4 regions of the Tigheibacillus halophilus genome follow, and region 3 is predicted to be linked to each of the others. Evidence: predicted binding sites of a transcription regulator. Region 3 holds the regulator's gene; each other region holds the start of a gene.
What was found. The regulator Rex, encoded in region 3, represses fermentation and respiration genes when NADH is low (regulators of the CRP and FNR family bind a similar motif). The targets are predictions, from matches to a motif close to TTGTGAAATATTTCACAA.
Positions count from the first base shown of each region.

Region 1 (7,529 bases), on a different contig from region 3:
GCCGTTCGATTGATAGGACTCATGCATATCCCTTTTTTGCAGTGTCGTCCAGTCCGTGATATATGCAATTCTATCCACCTTGTCATCCTTGTCTATCCTGACCAGCAAAACATTGAAGATTATAAAAAGCATGATGCCAGCAGTAATCCAGCCATACTTCCTTCTCATCCGAACCACCCGCCAATCATGTAGCTGTCCATAGAGGAAAACAACGCGGCAAAACCCCATTCAAATACATGCAGGAAGATGACACTAGCCCAGATACCGCGTTTTGGCATCTGACACAAACCGTGAATGTATCGCACCTGCAAAAAAATGATCCAGATTTGGAAAATAGAAATAGCCCCGAAGAAATAGATGATCCATGATCTGCTTGTCAAATATGCTGCAATGATGCCAAAGGACATAGGGGAACTATACCAATCCAGACCGGCATAAATTGCCAAGGGGATCCAGATCAACCGTTCCACAATCAGCATCGCAAAAACAAGCTGCTGGATGATGACCAGCTTTTGAAATGGGATTTCAGTCACCATATTGAATAGCACTGCGGGCACAAATAAAGTAAAACCCCAGAACAAAATCGCATATAGAAGCCGCCCGATAACGAACCAGAATTTATGTACCGTATACTGTGCCGGTGCCAGCCTGATTGCGCCTTCAGATACCAGCCCAGAACCGATGCCAAGATAAGCCATCCAAACATAGACAGCAATTGCAGCCAATAATATGTATAAACTTGATTTCCAAAGGTTCTGGATTTTCTCCGTTTCGTTTATCCGGAATATGCTGTCTTCCATGCGGAATAACAATTTAAATATATTGACATCATAGTTCATTGGATACATCCTCTTCCCCTTATTCAGCAAACCATGCTAACTATTATCAATTTTAGCGCATTTTCTAACAATATCCTACCATTTTCTTTCATTCCATTGGCATAGCTGGTTGGAAAGAGGAGACATGGCCATACAACTGTTATTGATGCTGATATGCTCAACCGCGAGGTTCTCTTGCTCTTTCAATGAAAGGGATGACTTCATCAAGGCTGTCGACAATATCATAAGCATTTCGTCTCATCTCTTCGTCAGGTGCGAGCAAATCCGGCACAACAATACAATTTATGCCGGCAGCCTTTGCGGCACGCAGTCCATTCAGCGAGTCCTCCAGCACAAGGGTTTTCTCAGCAGCAGCTCCCGCTTTGCGACATGCAGTAAGGAATATGTCTGGATCCGGCTTTGCACGTGCGACATCATCTGCACTGACATAGAACTCAAACCGATCGCCCATTCCGGACACGTGCAAATACCTTTCAATGGCTGCCTTATTATTGGATGAAGCGATACATTTCGCTATACCAAGCTGATCAAGGACATCCAACAGTCTTTCTGCACCCGGTTTGATGCCCAGCCCCTTTTTTTCCAGCAGCAAGTCAAATTGCCTGTTATTTTCTTCCCATAAGGGAACAGTGGAAAAACCAGGTCCGCAGATTTTTTGGAGGGCTTCATCCGTTTCTTTATCGCTGATACCGATCATCTGCTGATATGTTTCAAAAGCAAAATCAAAACCGAAACTTTCCATCGCAGCACGTAATGCTTCGTAATAAGACTTTTCTGTTTCAAACAGCAAGCCATCCATATCAAAAACGACCAAATCAATTTCTTTCAATACGCTCATCTCCCCACCATATATAATCAATTTTAAATAGCTTTCACAAAAAACGATACCTGAAGTGTACGAATAAAACAATTATCTGTCAAAGAATACTCAGCGTTCATTTATACACCATGAAAAGCATGTCGCCGATTTTGCAAGAGATGCTTCAGCAAGCTACAATATGATAGTATGAACGTAGCTAAAGGACAGTTGTTAATACCATAAGGTGGTGAAACAGAATGAAAACATTGGTGATTATTTCTCATCCTGACCTGGATGAATCCAGCAGCCAGCAGTTTCTCCTTGCTGCGATACCTAAAAATGAAAATATTACCGTCCATCACCTCGAAATAAACTATCCAGATGGTAATATTGATGTTTTCCGGGAACAGGAACTATTGTTAGCGCATGATCGGATCATATTCCAGTTTCCTTTTTACTGGTATAGTTCACCAGCCTTGTTAAAGCATTGGCAGGATGTCGTGCTGACTGAAGGATTTGCCTATGGTCAACAAGGATCGATGCTAGCAGGCAAAGAATTCTGCCTCGTCCTTGCTATTGGCGTAAAAGAGAGCGAATACCAGGCCGGCGGGAGAGAACTGTACAGTATCAGCGAATTGACAAAACCATACCAGGCACTTGCTTTCAAAACAGAAATGATCTATCTGAAACCGTTGCTTATTTTCCAATTCGCATACTTGACCCATGAACAAAAAATACAATTATATATGGATTATCAGCAAGCACTCACCAGAGAGAAAGATGATAGTCTGCAAGCAAGAGAAAAATGGCTTCTTTCCCAGTTAGAAAACATGGATAAGCAAAATCTCGCGGACGCGGAACACGCCACACTTTCTAATGCGATTGCCCAAATAAAATCCAATCGCAGTACCATAGAAGAACTAAGACTGATTCTAGAGCAGATGAGGTAGCCTGACGCACATCCCGTGATGAAAGAAGGTTGAATATGGACAGTAATGATCTCGTGATAGATAACCTGGAAAAGATGATAGACCATCATCGTGATTTTCATATGCAGGCCCTGCTTTCCGCAGTCATCGGTGTCATGCAGGAACAAACAAAAAGGATCGATCTCATGGAAGGGGAAATTGACGGAACCTTATGGAGCCCCCGAAATTGGGGCGAATGAGCTTCAGCCTTTTCAAAGCAGACCATCAGCAAAGGATTGCAAAGATGGCTGCTTTTTTTCACGTAATCCTGTATGCAGGCAAGGCGCTTAGATTCCTTAAGATATGGTATGCTAAAAAAGCAGTGTTTCAAATACAGCAAATAACAATTTAGAGGTGGGTTTCGTGATTGCATTTTTAAAACAAAGAGCAGAACATTTATTTACCGGATATTTCGCTCTTGTCATGGCCACCGGTGCATTGTCAATTGCATCTTATTTACTTGGTATGCAATTGGCTGCCAAAGCCCTGGTATTCATTAACATGATCAATTATGCCGGGCTATGGCTGCTAACCCTCATTCGCCTTCGCTACTTTTTTCGCAAGGTGGTCAAAGATATCACAAGTCATTCGAGTGGCCCGGGCTTTTTCACGTTGGTTGCCGGCACTTCGGTTTTTGGGAGCCAATTGATTATTGTAGCCCACTATCATATGTTTTCATGGTTTCTCTGGTTCCTCGCAATCATCTTATGGTTCATCATCATGTATACTTTTTTTACGGCAGTCACTGTCCGTAAAAATAAACCAACTATTGCTGAAGGTATCAACGGTGCATGGCTGATCGCCTCTGTCGGCACCCAATCTGTTTCCATATTAGGAACCCTTTTGGCACCATACGCAGCGACCGAAGAACAGCTGCGAATCATGTTATTTTTCACATTAGCCATGTATTTTCTTGGATGTATGCTGTATTTGAACATCATCACTTTGATCTTCTACCGATTTACATTTGTTGAATTCAAATTCGAGGCTTTGACCCCACCGTATTGGATCAATATGGGGGCTGTCGCGATCACTACGTTGGCTGGTTCAACCTTGATCCTGCATGCAGATCGGACACAGCTGCTGACAGAAATCACTCCTTTCCTGAAAGGATTCACCCTGTTTTTCTGGATTACTGGGACTTGGTGGATACCATTGTTGTTCATTCTGGCTATTTGGCGACATGTCATTCATCATTATCCATTATCTTATGATCCGCAATTTTGGGGGATGGCGTTCCCGCTTGCCATGTATACTACAAGCACATTACAATTTGCCAAAGCGCTCAAGGTAGAGTTTTTGATGGCTATTCCGAAAGTGATGATTTTTATTGCAGCCATCGCCTGGCTGGCAGGTTACGTCGGACTTATCCTACACTTTATCAAACGAGTGGGCAGCGGCAGAAGACAGACAGGATAATACGCAGTTATTGACTCACACCCCCGGCAAAAGCATCCGCACTTGCCGCGGGTGATGATACGAGGATAATCAGTGCTTTATGAAAAACTCTCGCTGCCCAGTCATACCTGATATTCGCACTGGATCACTCGTCTGCTCCCGATGAAATGACCAGTAAAATGTTTCACGTATCGTTCACAAACTTCACATTCTTGTGCGTTTTAGCATCCTGTGCTTGTGTTATAATGACCTTGAAATTACGTTCCTTCATATTTTTATGGAATGCAGCGGTTTAGTACGTGTTATGTCGTAAACAACTATGTGAAATTCTTCACTAACCCGCATATGCTGTTTTAATTTTTTGTAGAAGGTAATAAATAAACAAGTAGGCATGTCTAAAAATTCTTTAAAAACAAGGATGGGAGAGTTAATGCTATGAAAAAGCCAGGGGTACAATTGACACTGCAAACTTCCAGCTTGGTTGTTGGTTTTATGATTTGGGTGTTGATTTCATCTTTGATGCCATTTATCAGCAAAGATATCACGTTGACTTCCGGCCAGGCGTCGATTATCACTGCAATTCCAGTTATCCTCGGTTCCTTGCTGCGTATTCCAATCGGGTTTTATACAGACCGGATTGGGTCTAGGAACTTGTTTTTGATTAGTTTCATTATTTTATTGTTTCCAGTTTTTTATATCAGTATAGCCGATTCCTTCACAGACCTGGTCATTGGCGGACTGATTCTTGGTGTCGGCGGGGCGACTTTTTCTATTGGTGTCACCTCACTCCCCAAATATTACCCTAAAGAAAGACACGGTTTTATCAATGGAATCTACGGAGTTGGCAACGCTGGTACCGCTCTAACGACGTTTGGCGCACCGATTATTGCCAATGCGATTGGCTGGGTCAGCACTGTACGACTCTACCTGATACTGCTGCTCATTTTCGCCGGTATTGTCTTTTTATTTGGGGACCGTCAAGAACCAAAAGCGAAAAAATCCATGGTAGAACAGATAAAAGGGGTTTACCGCAATACGACACTCTGGTTCCTATGTCTCTTTTATTTCATCACATTCGGTGCATTCGTCGCTTTTACCATGTTCCTGCCCAGCTTTTTAGTAGAAAACTTTCATTTGACACCAGTTGACGCGGGAGTACGCACAGGTATCTTCATCGTTATAGCAACGATGCTGCGCCCGATCGGCGGTCTGCTAGCGGATAAATTCAACGCTTTCCTGATCTTGATGGCTGTTTTTCTGGGTGTCACCTTTTCCGGTATTCTGCTTTCCTTTTCACCGGACATCATTTGGTATACGGTAGGATCCCTCGCGGTGGCCATCACTGTCGGTATCGGCAATGGTACGATCTTCAAGCTTGTTCCATTGTATTTTTCCAAACAGGCAGGCGTTGTCAACGGGATTGTTTCTGCAATGGGCGGAATTGGAGGCTTCTTCCCCCCGCTCCTGCTAACCGCTGTGAGCCAGTTGACTGGTCATCATGCCATCGCGTTCATGCTGATGTCTGAATTCGCCTTGGTCAGTTTTGTCATCGTCATATTCATGTACTATCAGGATCGTATGATGATGGAAAGACAAATCATCAGAGATACAGCGGAAGGGATCATGGTAACGAACAAGAACTTGGAAATCGTCGATGTGAACCCGGCGTTTTCAAATATTACTGGTTATACAAAAGAAGAAGTAAGCGGAAACACGCCAAAAATGCTGCAATCCGGCAAACAATCCAAAGAATTCTATCAAGAAATGTGGGTACAAATCAAAAAAAATGGTTACTGGCAGGGTGAAATTTGGAATAAACGCAAAAACGGTGAGATTTATCCGGAACTGCTTACCATCAGCCCGATTGAAAACAGTGTTGGCTCTATCGCCTATTATGTAGGTATTTTCAATGACATCAGCCAAAAGAAAAATAAATAGCTACACATATAGCCAGCTGCATGATCAAGCGGTGCTCAGTGCACCGCTTTTTATTATTCGTTTTTAAATTTTTAAAAAATACGCCAAAAAAGTATTGCTTTTTTCCAAGTACACACATATACTGTACTATAACAATTAAATATAAAATAAAACTGTTATACAAATGGAGGTGAAACAGATGGAAACAACGATGAAAAAGCCATCCGGCTATGCACAATGTCAAGAATGCGGAAAACCAATCAATGTGAAAAATTACTTACTAGAATGTGATCACTGTCTGTCGAAAAAAAAGGGTGATTAATTTTTGTCTATATTGTTATATAACAACATTTAATAAGTATATCTGTTCAATAACAAGGAGGGCGTTATTTACGATGCTGATGCAAGAAAAAAACATTCGAATTAAAGAAGAAATGATGAATCCCAAGTTCGCAAAAATCCTGACGGAAGATGCGTTATGCTTCCTGGAAAAACTGCATCACCGCTTTGACGAAAGGCGTAGAAACCTGCTTCGCATCAGGAGAGAAATCCAAAAACAGCTAAACAAAGGAAAAAAACTGGATTTCTTATCAGAAACAGCACATATCCGCAAGGGAAATTGGACTGTCTCAGTAATCCCGGAAGATTTGCAGGACCGACGGGTCGAAATCACTGGCCCCGTCGACCGCAAGATGATCATCAATGCACTAAATTGTGGTGCCAAAGCATTCATGGCCGACTTCGAAGACGCTACTTCCCCTTCCTGGGAAAACATCATCTATGGACAGATCAATTTAAAGGATGCCATTCGGCGCAACATCGATTTCACCGCTGCAAACGGCAAACACTATGCTTTAAACGAAGAAACTGCCGTCTTAATTGTCAGGCCGCGCGGCTGGCATATGGACGAAAAACATATCACCGTAGATGACCGGCCGCTCTCAGCAAGTCTTGTTGATTTTGGACTTTATTTTTACCATAATGCCAAAGAATTGATTCACAATGACTCAGGCCCTTATTTTTATTTGCCGAAAATCGAAAACCACCTGGAAGCCCGCCTTTGGAATGATATCTTTATTTTTGCCCAGGAAGAGCTCGGCATCAAACAGGGTACCATCAAGGCGACTGTATTGATCGAAACAGTACCGGCAGCATTTGAAATGGATGAAATACTATACGAACTTCGCGAACATGCAGCAGGCCTCAATTGTGGCAGATGGGATTACATTTTCAGCTATTTGAAGAAATTTCGCGAGCATCCGGAAGTGATTTTGCCCGATAGAAATGAAGTGACAATGGAAACGCCAATGATGGAAGCTTACTCCCTCCTAGCCATCCAGACCTGTCACAAACGCAAAGCTTTCGCAATGGGTGGCATGGCCGCCCAGATCCCTGTAAAAGGCGACAATGAAGCTAATGAGGTTGCCTTCAATAAAGTAAGGGCCGATAAAGAACGGGAAGCCAGGAATGGCCATGATGGCACTTGGGTCGCCCATCCGGGCATGGTTCATCTCGTCAAAGAAATTTTTGATGAACAGATGCCGACACCTAATCAAGTTTTTCAAAAAAGAGAGGATATCCACATCACCCAGGACGATTTGCTTCAAG
Region 1 covers NZ_JBHUIZ010000010.1:10,108-17,636, forward strand. The annotation lists gene ACFSMW_RS11055 (efflux RND transporter periplasmic adaptor subunit) at 1-168, opposite strand, end outside; gene ACFSMW_RS11060 (hypothetical protein) at 165-839, opposite strand; gene ACFSMW_RS11065 (HAD family hydrolase) at 997-1,668, opposite strand; gene ACFSMW_RS11070 (NAD(P)H-dependent oxidoreductase) at 1,896-2,588, shown strand; gene ACFSMW_RS11075 (hypothetical protein) at 2,624-2,806, shown strand; gene ACFSMW_RS11080 (tellurite resistance/C4-dicarboxylate transporter family protein) at 2,970-4,025, shown strand; gene ACFSMW_RS11085 (nitrate/nitrite transporter) at 4,440-5,942, shown strand; gene ACFSMW_RS11090 (hypothetical protein) at 6,121-6,243, shown strand; gene aceB (malate synthase A) at 6,317-7,529, shown strand, end outside.
Region 1: a site for Rex is predicted at 4,324-4,341, ahead of ACFSMW_RS11085 (nitrate/nitrite transporter). Genes of this name have one in related genera too.

Region 2 (7,529 bases), on a different contig from region 3:
TCACAAATGCCCCAATGATAGGGATCAGGACCAGTGGAATCATCGGGGTGAGCTTTCCGCTTAATAACAACAGGACAATTGCTAATATCGTTATAAAACCAATCAAACTTAACATGTTTCTTCCTCCCCAAGTTACATTGAATGCGTTTGCAAAATAACCCACATAATCTTTTGAACTTTCGAAAGTACAATATAGCTAAATGTAACATAGGGGGAAAATGGAAAAAACTTTCTTGCCATAATAAATTTATTCCTTATTTTTTTCATTTTGTTCATAAGTGCCACGGATGATGTACTGTCGTTCCGGCCTGCCCACCGTTCCGTATTTCAAGCTGGGCTGAAGCATCTTTATCGAAACCAGATATTCCAGGTATCTTCGTGCGGTCGTTCGACCCATGCCAGTCCGCTTACTCAATTCCACTGCCGTGATTCCCTGGCTCATCTCTCCCAGTAACAAAGTGATTTCACGCAAGGTAATCGGATCGACCCCTTTAGGCAGATCCGTTTTCTTAACCGCATGTTCATCCTTTGTGGTGAATTGAATTCCAATCAAGTAATCAATTTCTTTCTGGAGAACCGTTTTCCTCCCTGCAAGAAAAGCTTTTTTTTCCTGAAAGTCCTGAAGCGACCACTTAAGCCTTTCTGCGTCCACTGGTTTGATGATATAATCGAAAACTCCGCCGCGAATAGCATTTTGAACCGTACCAGCTTCAGTTGCAGCTGTAACCGCAATTAAACTGATAGTATGATATTCTTTGCGGATATGCCAGAACAAATCCAGTCCCTCTACATCTGGAATATAAATATCCAATAGAATCAAATCCGGCAGCTGGGCAACAGACTCCAAAAAATCTTTCGCCTCTAGTGCGGTTCTGGCTTCTTTTATGACTGTAAATCCATCTACATCTTCTACAAACTGCTGATGGATAGACGATATGCGAAAATCATCCTCGATGATCATCACTTTAATAGGATATGACATATTCAATCTCCTTCTTTTGGAATGGTCATAATGAAACAAGATCCATCCCAATCACTTTGTTCCACTGTGATTTCGCCACCCGCTTCATGCAAGAGATGCCGGACGAGCGCTAGGCCTGTACCGCGATGCTCTCCCTGCTTAGTAGAAAACCCTTGTTGAAAGATTTGGTGCAGATGCTCCTCCGCAATCCCCGAGCCGCTGTCACTGACCTCTACTAACACATCATCTCCTATGTCCGTAAAAAAGATTTCCAGCAGTTTTTCAGCATTTACCGGCAATCGTTTTAAATCTTCCATCGCATTATCGAGAAGATTGCCGATGCCCGTCAGAAGTGCCTGCTGTTTTTTTCCGGACACTACAGTCTGTAACTGGCTTTCTGATTGGATCGTCATATCTATATCCAATTCTGCCGCTTCATTCATTTTGGCCTGTAACAAACCTGAAACAAGCGGATCCCGGACATTTTTCAATAAAAATTGTGTCCATGCATGCTGAATCTCTTGCTCTCGCTTGATGAAAGAAATGGCTTCTTCGTATTGCTTCAACTGCAAAAGCCCGAGTACAATAGACAATTTATTGGAAAACTCATGTGTTTGCGCACGCTGGGCATTGGCATATTGTCTGACTTGTTTCAGTTCACTCGTAATGGCTTCCATTTCCTGCTTTTTGCGCAAAGTGGCTACTCCACCGATAACTGCATCGCCGTTCATGATTGGAACCTGGCTGACGAATACAATATCATTGCCAATCACTAGCTCTTGATTCATCCAGGAACCATACTCTGTGAACAAGTTTGCATGTGGGAGTAATTCATTGACAGGCAAGCCGATGCATGATTTCGCTCTGTGCTGCTGGTTACCCAGCATTTGCTGTGCAGCCTGATTAATCAACGTGATTCTTGCATCTGCGTCTACAGAAATGATACCTTCCTGTGCAGATTGCAAAATGGCCTCTTTTTGCTGCAGCGTATATGAAATTTCTTCCGGTTCCATATCAGATAGCCTTTTCTTAATGAATGACGCTATCCATATCGCGCCTAGAATGCCGATACATATGATTCCAAGCATTGTCATCCATAACAGCCTGCTTTGTTTTTTTACGATGGCTTTCACATTTTCATTGAGAAAACCTACCGAAACAACCCCGATAGGGTGTCTGTCATCATCCAGTACAGGGGTCTTGCCTCTAATAGACAGGCCAAGTGAGCCAATATTTTTTGTTACGTAAGACTTTCCCGCCTTAAGAGCTGGTTCATTATCGCCGCCTACCATCCTTTTACCGATTCTATCCGTATAGGGATGGGAATAACGGATTCCCTTTTTATTGCCAACAACAATGAATTGCGCCCCAGCTTCCTTTCGAATCGGCTCCACCAGCTTTTGTATCACTCCTGTCGGGTCATCCTGTTGAAAAGCATCTTTGAGCTCCGGCATACCCGCAATCGTTTTAGCAAGACCGAGCGCCCTTTTTTCAACCTGATCTTCAATAAGTCCTGATATAAAATAATGCAAAAAAAGAGAAAAGATGACGAATATCCCCACGATCAATACACTAATAGCCGTGATCAGCTTCATTTTCAAATTGAAGACGACAGGCTTATATAACGGCTTATCTTTTCGCTGTTCGGTTATATACCCCATCATAATTTTCCCCTTATAAAATGGATAAAAGCTCTGTCTACATTTTAGTTTCTTTTTACATCCATGTCCATGGAACAAATGGAAGTCTAGGTGCACACAAAAGGCAACCTCTTTGAGTACAAGAGGTCGCCTTTACCTTTGATTGCAATTGGCGTCAACCGGGAAAACAGAAACTAAGAATCCATGCAGATTAATGCGCTGTAATGCATGATGAATCTATATAGATTCTTTGATCGTTCAATAGCTTTTAAGCTGTTTTTGGTTGCTCATCTGGATGATATGCGATTTATTTTTCAAGCTCACCATCAGCTTTTTCATTTTTGCTTTCGGTATAGATACACATCCCCCAGTCGGCTTGCCGTTATCAACATGCAGGAAAAACGCACTGCCAGCCCCCTTTTTCGGTTTGGCAGTATTGTAGTTGATCACAATACCATATTGATAGGAAGTCGGATAATCGATAAGATGTTCGTCAGCTTTGTTTGATTTTTTGCGCTCCTGCCAAGTATTATATTTCGCATCTTTCACGTTGGAAATCCAATACGATTTCTCGGTAATCTTTCGAAACTTCTTCTTCGTCCCCGGGTTTGAAGTCCCAAAAGCATATCCAAGTTTATACGACCCTTGCGGTGTTTTGCTCAAACCCTCTTTTGCCTTGCCGACTCCCTTGGATCCGACATGCCCTTTTGTGAGAAAGGATCTGCTCCATTTGCCATTGCTCTTTTTCACCCAATATTCCACATATGCCTTCGATCCAGTTGCAACAACAGCAACAATTTGATTCGCCTTTTTAGCAGTTTTTGTTTTGGCGATTTCTTTAGCTGTCGAGCTTACCTTTCGGAGATAGGAACCGCTGGCATACGCATGTTTATTTTTATATTTGAATCGATACCAGCCGCTTTTGGTCTTTGCGTTCACATGGACGATATCCCCCTTATGTAACGTCCCCAGCTTTTTATACGTTGTTCCCGGGCCAGACCGGACGTTCAGGCTGCTGGCGGTGGCAGCGTACGCACCAGATGTTTTGGTTGTTTTAACAGCCGCGGATGTCGCCATCGGCATGACAAGACAACTTAACAGCAAGACAGTGGCAATAAAAACGATGGATGTTTTCTTCACATTTATCCTCTCCTTTGGTTGGATTATCGAATCCCTGTTTTCAATTATAAGTCGGGCTGCCCGAAATACATAGAATTTTTTACGCCGATTGATTTTCATTTTCTGTCTGGTTTCAAGTAAAGTGCATCCGATTTTCAGCATTTTAATGCATACGTCAACAATTAGTCATGAATAAGTCAAAGCTTTGTAACAGTTTGTGAATTAATTAACAAAATAACCAGTTATACTATGGGTGTAGTTACTTTACCACTGTATACATGTTGTTAAACATAACAAGACATAATCTGGCTGACTCCATTGTTTACAGCCTATTTTGATCACGAATTATTTGTGATGTTTTTCACAAAATTTCGGAGCGTTTGCTCCAAACGATAGCTCATGATGACAGAAGAACCAGTAAAGGAGAGAGAGCACATGGACGTTCTATCATTGGCACGTATTCAGTTTGCTTCCACAACGATCTTCCATTATTTCTTTGTCCCTGTTTCAATTGGACTCGCATTTACAATTGCGATCATGCAAACAGTATATGTTGTTAAAAATGATGACATGTACAAACGCATGACACAATTTTTCGGCAAGCTGTTTTTGATCAACTTCGCTGTTGGTGTCGTCACAGGAATCTTGCAGGAGTTTCAATTTGGCATGAATTGGTCGACATACTCCCGTTTTGTAGGTGATGTATTCGGGCCATCGTTGGCCATAGAAGGTTTACTCGCTTTCTTTATGGAATCAACTTTTATCGGCATTTGGGTTTTCGGATGGGATCGATTGCCAAAGAAAGTCCACCTGGCATCCATTTGGCTTGTATCAATTGGTACCATCATGTCCGCGTTCTGGATATTATCAGCGAACGCGTTCATGCAGTCTCCGGTTGGCTATGACATTGTCGATGGTCGAGCTCAGATGGCCGATTTCAAAGCTATTTTGACGAATCCACATTTATGGGTAGAGTTCCCGCACGTTTTATTCGCAGCATTATTAACCGGAGCATTTGTCATCGCCGGCATCAGTGCATGGAAAATCGGCCGCAAGCATGATATTTCCATGTTTAAGCAGTCCTTTAAAATTTCGATGGTTGTTGCATCGATTGCTGCGGTTTTCGTGATGATTTTCGGCCACCAGTCTGCACAACTGCTGATTAAAGAACAACCAATGAAACTGGCTGCTGCGGAAGGTCTGTGGGATACCAGTGATGACCCTGCGCCATTTACAGTTATCGCCAATATCGATACTGATAAAAAAGAAACCACAGGTGGACTGGAAATCCCATATATGCTCAGTTTGCTTTCCTTCAACAAATTTAGCGGAGAGATCCAAGGAATGAATCAGCTTCAGGAAGCGTACACCGAGAAGTATGGACCGGGGAATTACATCCCGCCAGTCAAGACGATATTCTGGACCTTCAGAACAATGGTGGCCGCAGGGGGGCTAATGCTATTGCTGTCTCTTTATGGTTGGTATGCTTCTCGCAAAGGTTCTTTGGATAAGCACCCGTTTTTCCTAAAAATGATGGTATTTGGCATCACACTGCCATTTATCGGTAATACCGCCGGCTGGATCATGACAGAGATGGGCCGGCAACCATGGATCGTATTTGGTGTCATGAAAACAGAAGATGCCGTATCACCATCGGTCACTGCCAATGAAGTACTGTTCTCACTCATTTCCTTTTCATCTATCTATTTAATTCTTGCCGGTTTGACCATCTATTTATTTGCTAAGGAAATCAAGAAAGATGAACCTGCACAGAAAAAAGGAACAGCCGAAAACGATCCATTTGATAAGGAGGAGATGATCAGTGTCTCTTAATGAATTATGGTTTCTGTTAATCGCCGTACTGTTTATCGGATTTTTTGTTCTGGAAGGATTTGATTTCGGCGTTGGTATCGTTGCAAGAATTCTTGGAAGGGATGATGTGGAAAGGCGTGTTTACATCAACACGATCGGTCCATTCTGGGATGCGAATGAAGTATGGCTGATTACAGCCGGCGGCGCCATGTTCGCAGCTTTTCCCCATTGGTATGCCACATTATTCAGCGGCTTTTATATCCCCTTGGTATTTATGCTGCTGGCGTTGATCATTCGCGGCGTTTCATTTGAATTCCGTGGCAAAATGAATCATTTGAAATGGCGAAATACATGGGATTGGGCAATCTTCACCGGCAGTATCGTTCCACCTATCTTGTGGGGCGTGGTCCTGGGAAATTTGATGACCGGCATGCCAATTGATGCGAATAAGGAAATGACTGGCGGATTTGTACAATTCCTTCATCCATTCGCTTTACTCGGCGGACTCATGTATCTGATGCTGACCATCACACACGGCTTGCAGTTCATCACCATACGTACAGAAGGAGAGCTACAAGAACGCGCCCGCAAGCTAGGGAAAAAAGCTGCCCCGTTGACTGTACTGTTTGTACTTGCCTTTGGTTTCGCCGGCCTGATTAAAACGGACATTTTCACATATCATGGTTTCTGGTGGGTTGCGCTGCCTGCACTCGGACTGGTGACTCTAGTCCTTTCCATCATTCTCAATGGAAGAAAACGTGATGGCTGGGCATTTGCCATGACAAGTACGTCGATTGTGCTGCTGATTGCCAGTGTGTTCATCGGGATGTTTCCACGTGTGATGATCAGCTCACTCCACGCGGCGAATGACTTGACGATTTTTAATGCCGCTTCCGGAAAATATGCTTTAAAGGTGATGTCTTATTTCTCCCTCACCTTATTGCCATTCGTTTTGGCCTACCAGGCGTGGAGTTATTATATATTCCGTAAAAGGGTGAAAAAACATGAAAAGCTGGGTTATTGATGTTTCGTGAACGGGGATTGCCCGCAGGAAAAAATAGCGTCCCATTTTATGGCGCAGCTGCATGTCTGACCGTTTTGGAAACGCTGGCCATCATCGGCCAGGCTCTATTTCTTGCCCGGGCAGTTTCCGCCTTGTTCGCAGGCAGTACAGTGAAGGAGTCCGCCTCCAGCATCCTGTTGTTTGTACTGGGCTTCTTACTCCGCACCATATTTGCACAGCTCCGAAGATGGATTGCGGAGAGATTTGCTGAACGAAAAGGAAAAGAAATGCGAAATAGGTTGATTCATGCCTATTTTCGGCACGGACAAGGATATATCCACACTTTAGGAACCGGCCGGCTAGTCACGCTCGCCATGGAAGGCACCGATAAGATGAAGAAATATGTTGAAATTGCCATTCCACGTATGGTTTCCATGATGGTCACCCCTGCGTTAATTGTCGTCTATGTTTATACAGTAGATAAAATCTCCGCAGTGCTTTTAATGGTGACAGTCCCTGTTATTGTGATATTCATGATCCTTCTTGGTAAAGCAGCACAGAAAAAAGCTGATAGCCAGTATGAAACATATCGTGTTTTATCCAATCATTTTGTTGATTCGTTAAAGGGACTCGATACATTGAAATTCCTTGGACAAAGTGTGCGGCATGAGCAAAAAATAAGCAAAGTGAGCGATCGGTACCGCCAAGCGACCAATAAAACACTGCGAATCGCTTTTCTCTCTTCTTTTGCATTGGATTTTTTTACCAGTCTATCAATAGCGTTCGTTGCTGTCGGGCTTGGGTTCCGGCTGATCGATAATGAAATCGCACTGCTCCCGGCGTTGACGATTTTGATTCTGGCGCCTGAGTATTTCTCACCGATCCGCCAAGTCGGGAAAGAATATCATGCTACGCTAGACGGACAAGCAGCCCTAAAGGAAATGGAGAAGATAATTGCTACAGCCCCAGCTGCTGAAAAAGGGCAGCATCTCCA
Region 2 covers NZ_JBHUIZ010000005.1:402,840-410,368, reverse strand. The annotation lists gene ACFSMW_RS08260 (CitMHS family transporter) at 1-115, opposite strand, end outside; gene ACFSMW_RS08255 (response regulator) at 248-982, opposite strand; gene ACFSMW_RS08250 (ATP-binding protein) at 985-2,622, opposite strand; gene ACFSMW_RS08245 (SH3 domain-containing protein) at 2,860-3,741, opposite strand; gene ACFSMW_RS08240 (cytochrome ubiquinol oxidase subunit I) at 4,156-5,553, shown strand; gene cydB (cytochrome d ubiquinol oxidase subunit II) at 5,543-6,556, shown strand; gene cydD (thiol reductant ABC exporter subunit CydD) at 6,556-7,529, shown strand, end outside.
Region 2: a site for Rex is predicted at 4,070-4,087, ahead of ACFSMW_RS08240 (cytochrome ubiquinol oxidase subunit I). Genes of this name have one in related genera too.

Region 3 (7,529 bases):
GAGTTGAGTTCAAAGCATCTTCAATGCGAAGCTTGCGTTCTTTCAATTCTGTCTCAGTAGCTGCACCGACTTTAACAACTGCTACACCGCCAGCAAGTTTAGCAAGACGCTCTTGCAATTTCTCTTTATCGAATTCAGAAGTAGTTTCTTCTGCTTGTGCACGGATTTGTGTCACACGGGAAGCAATGTTTTCTGGATTGCCAGCACCTTCTACGATTGTAGTGTTTTCTTTGGAAACAACTACTTTAGAAGCACGGCCCAGCTGTTCTACAGATGCGTTTTTCAACTCAAGACCAAGGTCTTCTGTAATAACATCTGCACCAGTCAATACAGCGATATCTTCCAGCATTGCTTTACGGCGGTCACCAAAGCCAGGAGCTTTTACAGCTACAGCGTTGAATGTGCCACGCAGTTTATTCAATACGAGTGTAGCAAGTGCTTCGCCTTCTACATCTTCAGCAATCAACAGAAGCGGTTTGCCTTGTTGAACAACTTGTTCCAATACAGGCAATACTTCCTGGATGTTTGTGATTTTCTTATCTGTGATAAGGATATAAGGATTTTCAAGTACTGCTTCCATTTTATCCTGATCAGTAACCATGTATGGCGAAGCATATCCGCGATCGAATTGCATACCTTCGACTACTTCAAGCTCAGTATTGAAGCCTTTGGACTCCTCAATAGTGATAACACCATCGTTGCCAACGCGCTCCATTGCTTCAGAAATCAGATTGCCGACTTCTTTATCATCAGAAGAAACAGCAGCAACTTGTGCGATGGATTCTTTGCCTTCGATTGGCTTGGAGATCACTTTCAACTCGGATACAGCAGCTTCAACCGCTTTTTCGATACCACGGCGAATACCTACAGGGTTTGCACCAGAAGTGACGTTTTTCAAACCTTCCTGAATCAACGCTTGCGCCAAAACAGTTGCAGTAGTTGTACCGTCACCGGCAACATCGTTTGTTTTAGATGCTACTTCAGAAACCAATTGTGCACCCATATTTTCAAAATGGTCTTCCAATTCGATTTCCTTGGCAATAGTTACACCGTCATTAGTAATTAGCGGGGAACCGAATTTCTTGTCCAATACGACGTTGCGTCCTTTTGGTCCCAATGTCACTTTTACAGCATTTGCCAATGTATCTACACCGCGTGCCATTGCACGACGAGCGTCTTCACTGAATTTAATTTCTTTAGCCATATAAAATGCCCTCCCTATGATTCATTCAAGTTTATTTCAATCGTTCTATTAACCAACAATAGCCAAAATGTCATTTTCGCGAAGAATTAAGTATTCAGTGCCTTCGTATTTCACTTCGGTGCCGGCGAATTTAGAGAAAATGATATGGTCTCCTTCTTTTACTTCCAGCGCTACTTTTTCACCGCTGTCAGTAACTCTGCCGGATCCAACTGAAACAACTTTGCCCTCCTGCGGTTTTTCTTTTGCAGAGTCTGGCAATACGATTCCGCTTGCTGTTTTTTCCTCTTGTTCTACGAGCTCGATGACAACACGATCTCCTAGTGGTTTAATCATGTAGACAACCTCCTTAATTCCTATCAAAAAGTATTTTTTAAATTTAGCACTCAAAGCAACTGAGTGCTAACACCATTATTATAATAATTAATTCTGTCTGAAATTGCAAGCATTGCACTTCAATTTCGTTCTGCTTTTTTAGACAAATCTCGCAGCCACCCGTTTGACAATTCCCGAATCGCCAAACGAAAAATCTTTTTCTTTTTTTGCTCTGGATGACCACAGTCGCCTCCGATATCCGTAATATGTTAGAATGAATTATATTATAGCATTGTGCATGATAAATAAAGTTGGATTTGAAATAAAAAATGTTCAAGCACATACAATGAATAGATGATTCCAATTTCGAAAGGGACGGTTATACTTTGACAAAACGCTATTGGTGGGTAGTCATTTCCTACGTGATTATGCAATTTTCCGTAATTCTTGGCGCCCCTTTATTTTACTTTCTATTTAAACTGACAGAGGCCGAGGCAATCATTTACTTTACCATTTTCAGTTTCCTCGCCGGCCTTGTCGTCTTCCTTCTATTGATGAAACCGGATATGAAGGAAGGAGTATCCCCGGACGCATCCGCCACAGGCACCACGGTTGGATGGATAATCGGCGGCGTATTTATGGCACTGGCAGCACAAGCTTTAGCTGCAAATATTGAAATCCATGTATTCGGTATAAAAACAGAATCGGAAAACACGAAAAATATCATGGATATATCAAAAGCATTTCCAATATTCTACGTCATTCCTGTGTTGATCGCACCGATTTTGGAGGAAATCCTGTTCCGAAAAATCATCTTCGGAGCATTGTATAACCGCACCAATTTTTGGATAGCCGCATTGATTTCATCAGTCATTTTCGCTGTTATCCATCAAGACCCTAAACACATTCTGGTGTATGCTTCTATGGGGCTCACATTTGCATTTCTATATGTCAAGACAAAACGGATTATCGTTCCAATCCTTGTTCATATGGGGATGAACACGACCGCAGTATTGGGGCAGCTGTTGTTGACCCCGGAAAAAATGGAAAAATTGGAACAGCAAATGAATTTCATACAGCAGCAAATTATTGGAGGATAACTTTTATGATTTCATCTCTTATCAGCCGGGCTATTTTATATTTCGCCATGGGGGCCTTATTCATATTTTTTGCGGTCCGCAGCGCGCATGACACGATGTGGAATATCACTACTATGTTATTGGCAGTGATTGCCACCTTGGATTTCGGCATGGGGTTCAAATTAATAGGATTGCATTTTAAACTGAAACGGGATCAAAAAAAATAACTTTTTATATAAAGCGTCCAGGCGATGGACGCTTTTTTGGTTGAACGAGACATTCGCTTTTGATTGAGACATGCTGTCTTTTCCAGAGTAACCCGTTTGATCGATTCCTATTTCACCTTTTTCAATACCTTTGTCAAATCCTGTTTGACTTCTTTAGGGACTTCATCCGCCCCTGAAGCACCGAATGTCACTGCGTACAAATCATTCCCTTTAAAGAAAACACGGCCGATTTGTGCCTGATCGATCTGGTCATCGTCAGCTTTGATAACCAATTCGAACATCGTTTCATTCTTCGTCGTATCGTAAACTTGCAAATCGAACTTGTCGCCGACCTGTGCTGTATACTGTTCTCGCACAAGCTCCATCCATTCCTTCGGTGAAAGCTCGCCCTTGGCACCTGCTACATATTCCAATGTAACCTGGTTATCCTTATATTTCCCATCAGCAATGGTGAAAAGTGCGGAAGCAAAGCCATCATCTTCAGTATATTCCGCTACCGTCAATTTCATGGCGATGGTTTGCTGCATCTGCTTTAGCTGATCTGCATATTGTCCGTCCATTTCACCATTATCAGCACTTGCCTGCGTTTCTGCAATCGTATCTTCATCAATCGGATTGCCATCCTCATCCAGATACGTCACATCGTTCGCCTGTGAGGCGTAAATTTTCCATTGGCCGTCTTCCTGGCGCAGTTCATGATAACCCTTCACTTCATTGTTTTTAAATTCGGGAATTGGTTCCTTCGCTACAGTCCGTTGCACATAACTCACTTTTGCTTTATCCTCGTTTTTCTCTTCTACTTTCATATCCGTGATTTCCATGTCCAGATCTTTGTCAATGATCGCTTCCATCTGTTGTCTGGTCGTATCGAACACAGGAGATCCACTATGGATCGTGTCCATGTACGCATCAAGGTCTTTATCTTTGTATGCTTGCAAATTAGCATCCAATACAGCAAATAACACTTCATCGCTAGCGACAGCATTTTCTTTTTCTTTGTCTGTCTCTGTTTTTTCTGCCGCAGCAACTTTACTGCCCTTTTCTTCTGTTTTCGTTTTGTCTTCATCCTTCTTATCTTTGCTGGCGTTGTCTGAACAGGCAGCAATAGCCAAGCTCAGTAATAGCATCACGCAAAGAGCCATCAGTTTTTTACCCCACATTGTTTGCACTTCTCCTCTACGTTTTTCTTTTTCTCACCAATTCATCATAGCCAATGCAAGCGATGAATAGAAGATGTCGAAAGTACCATCTTTTCAAAATATTGAGCCTTAATACCCATGACTATCCTGTACATAAAAAAACCTGGCAGCGAAAATCCGCTGCCAGGTTGTTATGCTCATATTTCTTCTTTTTCATTTAAAGGATAATGCTTCAGGAAATATACCAATGCCTGGAGTTCAACCGCCAAATCGATATGATGTACGCGAATATGACTTGGCACACTGATCCTGGCGGGAGTGAAATTCAGAATGCCTTCGATCCCGCAATTGACCAATCGCTCGGTGACAGCATCTGCGACCTGCGCGGGGATTGTCAGAATAGCCACTTTCACGTCCTTCAGTTTTTCTTCCAGCTCATCGATTGAATAAATAGGGACTCCTTCAACATCCTGGCCCGCTTTCTCAGGATCTGCATCGAATGCCATCACGATTTTGGTGTTATTATTTTTCAAGAAATTATAATGTAAAAATGCTGTACCTAAATTACCAACACCGATGATTGCCACATTCGTCAATTCATCCTGGTTCAATGTTTTACGGAAAAAACCCAATAAATATTCTACATTATAGCCATATCCTTTTTTGCCTAAAGCGCCAAAATAAGAAAAATCTCTGCGAATAGTCGCTGAATCAACCTTGACAGCCAAACTCAGCTCCTTAGATGAAACCCGTGATTTGCCTTGATGCTGTAAATTATTTAAAAAACGATAATAAAGCGGCAAACGCTTTGCAGTGGCTTGTGGAATTTTGCGTTCCATATTACTCCTCCTTCATGCCCCGATGGAAATCCCCGGATTTCCCGCCCTTCTTTTCCAATAAATATGTTTGGCCGATAACCATCCCTTTATCCAATGCCTTACACATATCATAAATTGTCAATGCCGTCGCAGATGCGGCTGTCAGCGCCTCCATCTCCACCCCGGTACTTCCCTTGGTTTTTACAAAGACTTCTATTTTCAATTCATACGTATCTCCCGCTTGCTCCCAGCTAAAAGATATATCGACGCCTTTCAGTGAAAGCGGATGGCACATCGGTATCCAGTCAGACGTTTTTTTGGCAGCCATGATTCCCGCTACTTGTGCAACAGCAAGTACATCGCCTTTTTTTATTGTTTGCTTCACGATGCCTTCATGGATTTCCTCATTGACGAAAATACTGCTTGCAGCCAACGCTGTACGTTCTGTGTCCGCTTTGCCGCTGATATCAACCATTCGGGCATGTCCCTGCTCGTTAAAATGTGTGAATTCAGCCATCTGTACCGTCATCCTTCCCTTCACTAATATGTTTTATTTCTGATATCATTTTGTCGTTCCCAATGTATAATAACCAAGAACAAAGCAAATAGTTCAAAAGATCTCATTCCTATTCTAGCAGAAAATCGTTCGGAAGTCGTGATTCTTTTCACAAAAGGATTGCCCAGTTGATTCCCTTTAAGATACACTGAGATGTGGGAGGATTTATCAATAGAGGTGAAAGCGTATGATTTTGATGCAACTCAACGGCATCTCCAAATCCTTTGGAGCCGATGAAATATTATCCGATATCAAATTGGAAGTAAAAATGAAAGACAGGATGGCTATTGTTGGCAGAAATGGAGCGGGAAAATCTACCCTGCTTCAGATCATGGCCGGCCTGCAATCGTATGACACGGGCGAATTTTTCAAACCGAAGGATGTCAGTACTGGTTATTTATCTCAGCATACCGGCCTTGAATCAGAGCATACCATTTGGGATGAGATGCTGGAAGTCTTCACCGATATTCTTCAACAGGAAAAGAAACTTCGCGAGTTAGAAACAAAAATGGCCAATGCTGCGGCTTTGAGTTCCAATGATTATGAACAGCTGCTTAAAAATTATGACCAGCTGCAGCATGCCTTTGAAAAAGCCGGCGGCTACAATTATGAGTCAGAAATTCGTACAGTACTGCACGGGTTGCATTTTGGTGATTACGATGAAGCCACCGTGATCAATGAACTCAGCGGCGGTCAGAAAACACGATTGGCACTCGGTAAATTGCTTCTTGCAAAACCAGATATATTAATATTGGATGAACCGACCAACCATCTGGATATTGAAACACTGACATGGCTGGAAGGGTATCTTTCAAGCTATCCGGGTGCGGTCGTCATCGTCTCTCACGACCGTTATTTCTTGGACAAGACCGTTTCCATCATTTATGATGTGTCGCGCCATCATATAAAAAAATACCACGGCACATACTCATCTTATTTGGAACAACGCGCTCTTCAATACGAGCAAGAATTGGATGAATATGAGAAACAGCAAACAGAAATTAAAAAAATGGAAGACTTCATTCAGAAAAATATTGTACGTGCCTCCACTACAAAACGCGCACAGAGCCGGCGTAAGCAACTGGAAAAAATGGAACGTATCGACAAACCGCTCGGCGAAGAATCATCAGCAAGTATCGCTTTTCAAGCGAATAAGCGCAGCGGCAATGATGTATTATCCGTACAAAATCTTTCTTTTCGTTATGATGAATCGGAAGAATTTCTGTTTCGCCATCTCGATATGCAGCTCCACCGCGGAGACAGATTTGCCATAGTCGGTCCAAATGGTGTAGGCAAAACCACGCTTCTGAAAAATGTCATCGGCAAATTGAAACCGGCTTCCGGGGAAATCCGGGTAGGTACAAATGTCGAGATCGGCTATTATGACCAGGAACAAGCTGACCTTTCTTCTTCCAAAACGGTGCTGCATGAGCTATGGGATGACTATCCCACCACCAATGAAAAAGATATACGTACAGTGCTTGGCAATTTTCTCTTTTCAGGGGATGATGTGTTAAAAATCGTCCACTCTTTATCTGGTGGGGAAAAAGCCCGGCTGGCCCTGTCGAAGCTGCGAATGCAAAAAGCGAATTTGCTTGTATTAGATGAACCGACCAACCATCTGGATATCGACAGTAAAGAAGTACTGGAATCTGCATTAACTGCATTTGAAGGTACCATCTTATTTGTATCCCATGACCGGTATTTCATTAATAAAATTGCCGATCATGTCGTGGAAATGCAGCCGGGCGGTGCCACCATCTATCTTGGAGATTATGATTACTACATTGCTAAGAAACAGGAAGAGCTGGAAATGGCAGCCTTGGAACAAACAAACGGCAAGGGCAAGACAGCCCCATCTGAAAACAGGCTTAGCTTTGAAGAAGAAAAAAGACTGCAAAGCGAAAAACGAAAAAGAGAAAGACAAATTGCAGCCATAGAAGAAAAAATCGATCAGCTTGAAAATGAGCTATCCCAACTCGAAGAAAGAATGGCAGAGCCGGAAATTTTCCAGGATCATGAAATGTCGTTGAAATTGACCCGTCAAAGCGAAGAAATCAAATCGAGAATAGAGGAAGAAATGCAGGCATGGGAGATTTTGCAGGAAGAATAGAAAAGATTGAACAGTAGAGAAAACTGTCACTGCTCCTAAAAAAAGGCGGGCCCGCAAAACATAGGGCCCGCCTTTTTTGAT
Region 3 covers NZ_JBHUIZ010000016.1:5,574-13,102, reverse strand. The annotation lists gene groL (chaperonin GroEL) at 1-1,204, opposite strand, end outside; gene groES (co-chaperone GroES) at 1,253-1,537, opposite strand; gene ACFSMW_RS17960 (CPBP family intramembrane glutamic endopeptidase) at 1,903-2,616, shown strand; gene ACFSMW_RS17955 (YdiK family protein) at 2,622-2,822, shown strand; gene ACFSMW_RS17950 (nuclear transport factor 2 family protein) at 2,930-3,982, opposite strand; gene ACFSMW_RS17945 (redox-sensing transcriptional repressor Rex) at 4,159-4,800, opposite strand; gene moaC (cyclic pyranopterin monophosphate synthase MoaC) at 4,802-5,296, opposite strand; gene ACFSMW_RS17935 (ABC-F family ATP-binding cassette domain-containing protein) at 5,523-7,448, shown strand.

Region 4 (7,529 bases), on a different contig from region 3:
AGTGCTTCACCAAAATCCAGCATCATTTCATGATCAAGATAAAAACTCTGTCTCCCAGTCAATGTACGCCATGGAATATTGTATTCTGTGTTGACCGTAAACGGCGAATAGCGCCTGTGATCTTTTTCCAATCCGCTCCAAACAGGAGTGGAAATAGCGTTTTTAGGTTGGATCGTTATTTCTCGAAGCGTGTGATCTTCTTCTGCCCTAGGCTTTGCAATCTCTTCCAGTTTTTGTCCGGTTTTCGCTTCTAAAGACTTCCATCCTGCAACAGCACGCTTTCCATTTGTAGCTCCAGACATTAATAAAATGGCATCAATTGCCTTTTTATCTGTATATAAATCCGGGTGATCTTTGCCCAGTCCTTCACGATTCGATTTTCCGAGCCTTGCACCCAGTTCCTCATACACTTCTTCACCAGGTATGAGCACTCCCTTACCACCGTATCCTTTCTTGATCAAAGGCCCAATACTGGTGAATTTATCGTACACATTTGGATAGTCTCTCTCCACGATTTTCATGGATGGCATTGTTTTACCAGGAATAGCCTCGACTTCCCCTTTTCGCCAATCCTTGATTTTCCCCATAGCTTGAGCAATCTCCTGTTCAGAATCATGTGCCAGCGGCATGGTCACAAGTTCCTCTGTAGCAGGCAAATGCTCTTTCGCCAGTTCCGAGAATACTTTACTGATCTCCCTAAACGTATTCCAGTCACTTTTTGCTTCCCATGGAGGTGAGATGGCAGCGTTAAAAGGATGAATAAATGGATGCATGTCTGTACTGCTGATATCGAATTTTTCATACCATGTAGCTGCCGGTAATACAATATCTGAAAACAATCCTGAACTTGTCATGCGAAAATCTACACTGACCAGCAGATCAGCCTTGCCTGTTGGGGCATCGCCATTTGTTTTAACGTCTGTCGGCTGCCAGGAATTTTCCGGTTCCGCCAATATATTGCTATCTCCGCCAACGAGATGTTTGACAAAGAATTCATGGCCTTTACCACTATCCCCAAGCAAGTTAGAACGCCAGTTAAAGAAGACCCTTGGGAAATTGCGTGGATCATCCGGGTTTTCAATTGCCCATTCCAATTCATCATTTTTAATTTTTTTAACAACATCTGCTATAATATCCGCTTCTGTTTTCGCACCTTCTTGCCGGCTTGCATGTACGATGTCCAGTGAATTCTGTGTGAATTGCGGATAGGATGGCAGCCAGCCAAGTCTTGCAGACAAAGCATTCATATCAGCTGGATGCATTTGGCTATATTTGCTGTCCCATGGTGTCGTTTCCTCATTAAATGTAGTCTCGTAACGATATTGATCCGTTTGAAAATAAAAATAGGATGTACCATTCTGGAGTCTTGGAGGCTTTTGCCAATCGTTTGCAAAGGCCACTTGCTGCCAGCCTTCTTGCGGCCGGACTTTTTCTTGTCCAACATAATGGGCCCATCCTCCACCGTTAACCCCTTGCGAACCAGTCAGCAAGACGAGGTTCAATATACAACGATAAATCTGATCGCTATGATACCAATGGTTTGTTCCACCTCCCATGGCAATCATCGATTTCCCATTCGTACGGGCAGCATTATCCGCGAATTCCCTTGCCACTTGGATGACATGATGACGATTTACGCCTGTAATGCTTTCCTGCCAGGCTGGCGTGTACGGTTTCGGGTCATTGTAATCAATGGGATAATTGCCCTCCAAGCCCCGGTTGACTCCGGTGTGTGCCATCATTAAATCAAAAACAGTAGCAACCTTCAGTGCCTCACCATTTGTGTCTTTTATTTCCTTTACCGGAATACCACGTTCAACTACATTACCGTTTTTTTCAGCGAAATATGGAAAAGCGATTTGGACGGTATCGTCTGCGTCTTCAATGAAACTTAGTTTAGGATCAATTGTAGTACCATCCTTTTTTTCTAATTCCAAGTTCCACTTATTGTCGCGATCCCATCGAAATCCCTGGCTGCCATTCGGAATTTCAAGCAAATCTGTCTGCTCATCCCAAACAACCATTTTCCATTCGCTTAAGTCCATGTCTTTCCCTATGTCGGATGCGCGTAAAAACCTCCCGCTGCGCCAGCCATTCTCTGTTTTTTCTAACAGGACTAAAAATGGCAAGTCAGTGAACTTTTTCACATAGTCAATGAAGTATGGTTCTTGTTTATCAACATAAAATTCCTTCAATATAACATGTGTCATAGCCATTGCCAAAGCACCGTCCGTACCTGCTTTAGCAGGGAGCCAGACATCTGCAAATTTTTCATACTCTGCGTAGTCAGGACTAACGCCGACGACTTTCGTACCATTGTATCTGGCCTCTACCATGAAGTGAGCGTCCGGTGTCCGCGTTTGCGGCAAATTTGTCCCCCAAATGATAAAGTATTTGGAGTTGTACCAATCTGCACTTTCAGGAACATCCGTTTGCTCTCCCCAGACTTGCGGAGATGCAGGAGGCAGGTCGGCATACCAGTCATAAAAACTCAGGATTGTCCCGCCGATGAGAGATAGAAACCGGGTACCTGCTGCATAGCTGACCATTGACATGGCAGGAATTGGACTGAATCCGGCAATACGGTCGGGGCCATATTTTTTTATCGTATGGATAGTGGAACTGGCGATAATCTCGCACATATCTTTCCAACTAGCCCGGACGAAACCGCCTTTTCCTCGGGAATTTACATATTGGCTTCTCTTTCCTGGATCAGAAACAATCGCTTCCCAAGCGTCTACCGGATTTTTCCCGGCTGCCCTCTCCTCTTTCCAGAGCTCGTATAAATCCTTGCGCACATATGGATATTTGACCCGAATCGGGCTGTATGTATACCATGAAAAACTGGCACCTCTTGGACAGCCGCGCGGTTCATATTCTGGAAAATCATCTCCTGTGGAAGGATAATCAGTTTGCTGTGTTTCAGAAGTGATAATGCCATCTTTCACATAAATTTTCCAGCTGCAGGAGCCGGTGCAGTTCACGCCGTGTGTGGAACGGACTACTTTATCGTGTTGCCAGCGCCTTCTATAAATATCTTCCCATGCTCTTGGGCGGGGGCTCTGCTCTGTCCAACCCTCGTTTATTTTTTCGCCTCGTTTAATATGTTTTAAGGATCCAAGCAGTTTATTTCGATTCTTTTTCAATTCAAACACCTCTTTCGAGTTAGTTGATCGGGTTGAAACGTTCACCAAGAATTTTAAAACCACCTGGTCCCACCTTCAACTCTTCTAAGAAGGTTGACAGATTGGGGGTGTTGGCTGCAACCAGTATAAGTCTTTCGAGTGTATCCATTTCTTTGATTTGATAGATCTCATCGATGATGCCTGGAGAAATTTCTCCAAAACGCATCCGTAGTACCGTCAGCAGATCCTCTCTATCCTGTACAGCATTTGCATCTTCTTCAAACATAAACATAACAGCCCTCCTAAGCTTATGGTTTAACCATTTTAAAATAATCGCTTACCATCGTTTCTTTAATCTTATCACCGGCTTCCTTAATAAACCCGATGATGCAGGCATCAAGTGAAGCTATTTCTTCGTGAGTGAAATGTTTTGATATATGATTGGCATACCCATCCCCAAAATGAAGTATCAATTCATACCCGCTCGCCGTTTTTTTTATATTCGCTTGTACATCATAGGAATGAATATGCATAGCTTCAAGGTTTTCCGCAATCAGTTCATAGATTTCCGGAAAATCGATACGCATGATCTGTTCTTCTGCATCCATTGGCATCACCCCATCTCAGTGTTCTGGAAGAATCTCTTCCTCGGCTTCATTATGTAACCTGTCGACTAGAATCAACGCCTGAAAACGCTGGACAACTTGATCATCTATTAGCTTCTGCTTCAAAAGACCTTTGATATCTTTCACTAACAATCTCAGAAGCTCATGATCCCTGGTCAATTCGACAATCGCATTTTTTTTTGCTGGATCTTCCTCTACAAGTTCTTTGTACAAACCTTTTTCTTCCGAAGCCGCATGCTGCAGTGTACGGGTTTCCCAGTGTTCCACAATGACGTAAGCGACTTCCATCGCTTTGTCTAAAATACTATCTTTAATGAGTTGATCAAGCAGTTCAGTAAGTTCGACCGCCTCATTTAAAGCTGCCTCATGAATGGCAGAATGGCTATCGACATGACGTAAACCTGGACCTGACATTTTCAATCACTCCTTCATTCGAAATTGGCTATCGTTAAATTCAGAAAAGCCCTTTTCATGATTAGAATAGCACTTAACATTCCCAGTCACAATAACAATCCAAATTAGTGTGACAATCATCACATCTTCAAAATCTTGTCGGATGCTTATATTATGTATTAACAAATAATTCCGTTATTAAACCGCTTTCAATATGTTTTTTTATTAAGTGGGAAAATTGTTTATGCATTTTGTTTTTTTTAGAGATTTTTTTTTGCTTAAACAGGGAAAAGATATATGAAGTTTTTCAAAAAGGAGTTGTTTACCTTGTTTGCACATGTACGAATCAGTGGTCGCGTGCAAGGTGTCGGATTCCGTTTCACGGCTAAACTGGCAGCATTGGAATATGGTTTAACCGGGTGGGTTAAAAATAAAATGGATGGCACCGTCGAAATGGAAGTTACCGGTGAGAAAGAATCTGTTGAAGCCTACTTGGATTCTGTCCAAGCAGGATTGAATGCTTCCATACAGGTCGAACACATGGAAATTGAAAAAAAAGAAGATTCATCAAAAGAATTTTCTACTTTTTCCATTGAATAGAACAATGCAATCATGCCCATTCATGTCAAAAAGCCGCTTTTATCAGCGGCTTTTTGATTTATCGTTCTTCAAAAAATTGACGATTAAGTGCTATATACTTTTCTTCTTCCCCCGGTACTTCATCCTCCATATAAATTGCTTCAACTGGACAAACAGCCTCGCATGCTCCGCAATCAATACAGATATCCGGATCGATATAAAACATATCTTTGCCTTCTTCAATGCAATCAACCGGACATACTTCAACACATTCCCCGGCTTTTTCATCTTTACAAGGCGATGTAATTACAAATGCCACTATTTTCGCCTCCTTTAATGCTCTGGTGTAACCGGCCCTTACAAACAAATGTATCAGTGCACCGTTTGATTATCACCCAAATGGCATATACGCAGCTCCATAAACAGAAACGTCTAACATACTGCTGAAGGAGTTTCGCATATGCCATTTACTGAGTGCTTTTTCTATTTGTATGCTACATCATCGCAACCATCCGAATAGTCTAAAAGGATCAGGTTTAAACTTCATCAAAATATTCTTTGTGAAATCCACCAATACGGTGACTGTTATCAATGATAAAGTAAAATTCTTCCGTTTCGTTTTTGACGTCATACATTTTCCCAGGTGTAAGCGTGTTATTTACCACAAACTTTTTAGCATCATTATGAACACATCTAATTTGTTTAATGGTGGGTCTGTTTTCCCAAGTATGGTGATTCAATGCGTTACCCCTCTCTTTAAAAAATCTCAGAAACAGTATAAGTCTGTTTTCAGGGGCTACTGGGGAATCGAGAATTTTCAGTAGCCTCTCTCATTAAAATGCTGTTTGAACGATGTGCTTTTATAGCATAACATGTTTACCCTAAAAGGTTAATCAAACAAATGTAAATATGCTTCATAACCTTCTTCAGCCATTTTCCCTTTGGGGATAAAACGCATTGCTGCAGAATTCATGCAATATCGTTGGCCGCCGTGCTCTTTGGGGCCATCCGGGAATACATGGCCCAAATGAGAATCTGCCGTTTTACTCCTTACTTCTACCCTGCGCATGCCATGAGAAGTATCAAGTAATTCCTTCGTTTCCTCTGGATCGACTGGCTTGGTAAAGCTTGGCCAACCGCAGCCCGCGTCAAATTTATCACGGGAGGAGAATAAAACCTTTCCAGATACGATATCCGTATAGATTCCCTCTTCCTCATTATCCCAATATTCATTTTGGAAAGGTGGTTCGGTGCCTTTTTCCTGTGTAACATGGTATTGCATTGGCGATAACTGCTCCCTTGATTGAAAGACATTTTCATCTTGCCAATTATTTTCAATGAACGCTTTTCTTCCTGAGCCCTGCTTGTACATTTCATAATGAAATGGATTTTTACGGTAATAGTCCTGGTGATTTGTCTCTGCAGGGTAAAATGTTTGTGCGGGCAGAATCTTTGTCACGATTGGCTTTTTGAATTTACCGCTCTCCTGAAGCTTTTGTTTGGACTTCTCGGCAGCTTCCTTCTGGGCTTTGTCGTGGTAAAAAATAGCTGTTTGATACGATTCCCCACGATCATGAAATTGCCCGCCTGCATCCGTCGGATCAATTTGACGCCAGAAAGTTTCCAGCAGTTTTTCATACGGCATCAGTTTCGGATCAAATGTAATTTGCACCGCTTCTACATGTCCTGTGGACTCCGAGCAAACTTCTTCGTACGTCGGGTTTTCCGTTCGGCCGCCGGTATATCCTGAAACAACAGATTTAATCCCTGGCTGCTGGTCAAAAGGCTCTACCATACACCAAAAACAACCCCCGGCAAAAGTTGCGTACATTTCTGTCATGTTTGCCACCTCCCAAATTCATTTCGTTATCTATATTTTTTATCTTTCGGGCTTTAATTGCAAGCAGAATGCTTTATCTATATATATAACAACGGCACAGATTCTCCAGTACGCTTCTGTTTTTGGGCAGGGGGAGTATGATCGGTTGATATTGGTGTTTCTGCAGATGCGATATGTGGTTCATTGATCTTACCTTCTTCTTCCTTTTCTTCGCTTTCCACGCTCTCCTCACTGTTATCATCATCGCCGCTTTCCATACTGCTGAGAGCTTTCATCATTTTGAACATGGCAGGCAAATTTCTCACCATAGGTCCATATTGCTTAATCATGGGCGCCGTGGTTTCAACCATCTTCAGTATTTGTTGGATGTTTTGCAGGGAACCGGCAAAACCGCCGCTACCTACTCCTGTTTGTGCCATACTTGAAAAAGGCATGCCTGTTTGCGTAAAACCTGTATTTCCAGCTCCGAAAATACCTTTCAGCATGGAGGTTAAACCATTACCAGTACCTTGCGAGGGGACTGGGAAATTGCCAGGTCTTTGAAAGGGACTCATCGGGCCGAACATACCTGGTCGCTGTGGCGGAAAAACCATACCTCATCACTCTTTCTTTGTGTTCTTGTATATTATACGCAGTGTCACATCAAAGAGTGAAAGGAAATATTTCCCGGGCAACCGCAAAACTCCCTAAAGATTTACGTTATGCGAAAATATTGTCGATTGTAAAATTAAAACAAACGTTTGATTTAATCTTATGAAAGCGGCTCTTGAAGAGAATACGTAAGCCCCGAAGATCTGAAGATAGCATGTACTGCAATCAATCATACATCTCCGGATACAGTACTCGAGCCATACTTAAAAAATGGTACAAAAAAAGTCAAGCGAGATATCATTGCTCAACTTGACTCTTTGTCCAGATAAAGCTGCCACATTTCATCGAAGACATACAATGCATTTGTGAAAGGGC
Region 4 covers NZ_JBHUIZ010000003.1:922,762-930,290, reverse strand. The annotation lists gene ACFSMW_RS05245 (nitrate reductase subunit alpha) at 1-3,146, opposite strand, end outside; gene ACFSMW_RS05240 (hypothetical protein) at 3,166-3,417, opposite strand; gene ACFSMW_RS05235 (hypothetical protein) at 3,434-3,733, opposite strand; gene ACFSMW_RS05230 (hemerythrin domain-containing protein) at 3,749-4,165, opposite strand; gene ACFSMW_RS05225 (acylphosphatase) at 4,442-4,744, shown strand; gene ACFSMW_RS05220 (indolepyruvate ferredoxin oxidoreductase subunit alpha) at 4,803-5,042, opposite strand; gene ACFSMW_RS05215 (DUF6501 family protein) at 5,260-5,463, opposite strand; gene msrA (peptide-methionine (S)-S-oxide reductase MsrA) at 5,613-6,563, opposite strand; gene vrrA (VrrA/YqfQ family protein) at 6,641-7,156, opposite strand; gene ACFSMW_RS05200 (YozE family protein) at 7,459-7,529, opposite strand, start outside.
Region 4: a site for Rex is predicted at 4,273-4,290, ahead of ACFSMW_RS05230 (hemerythrin domain-containing protein). Genes of this name have one in related genera too.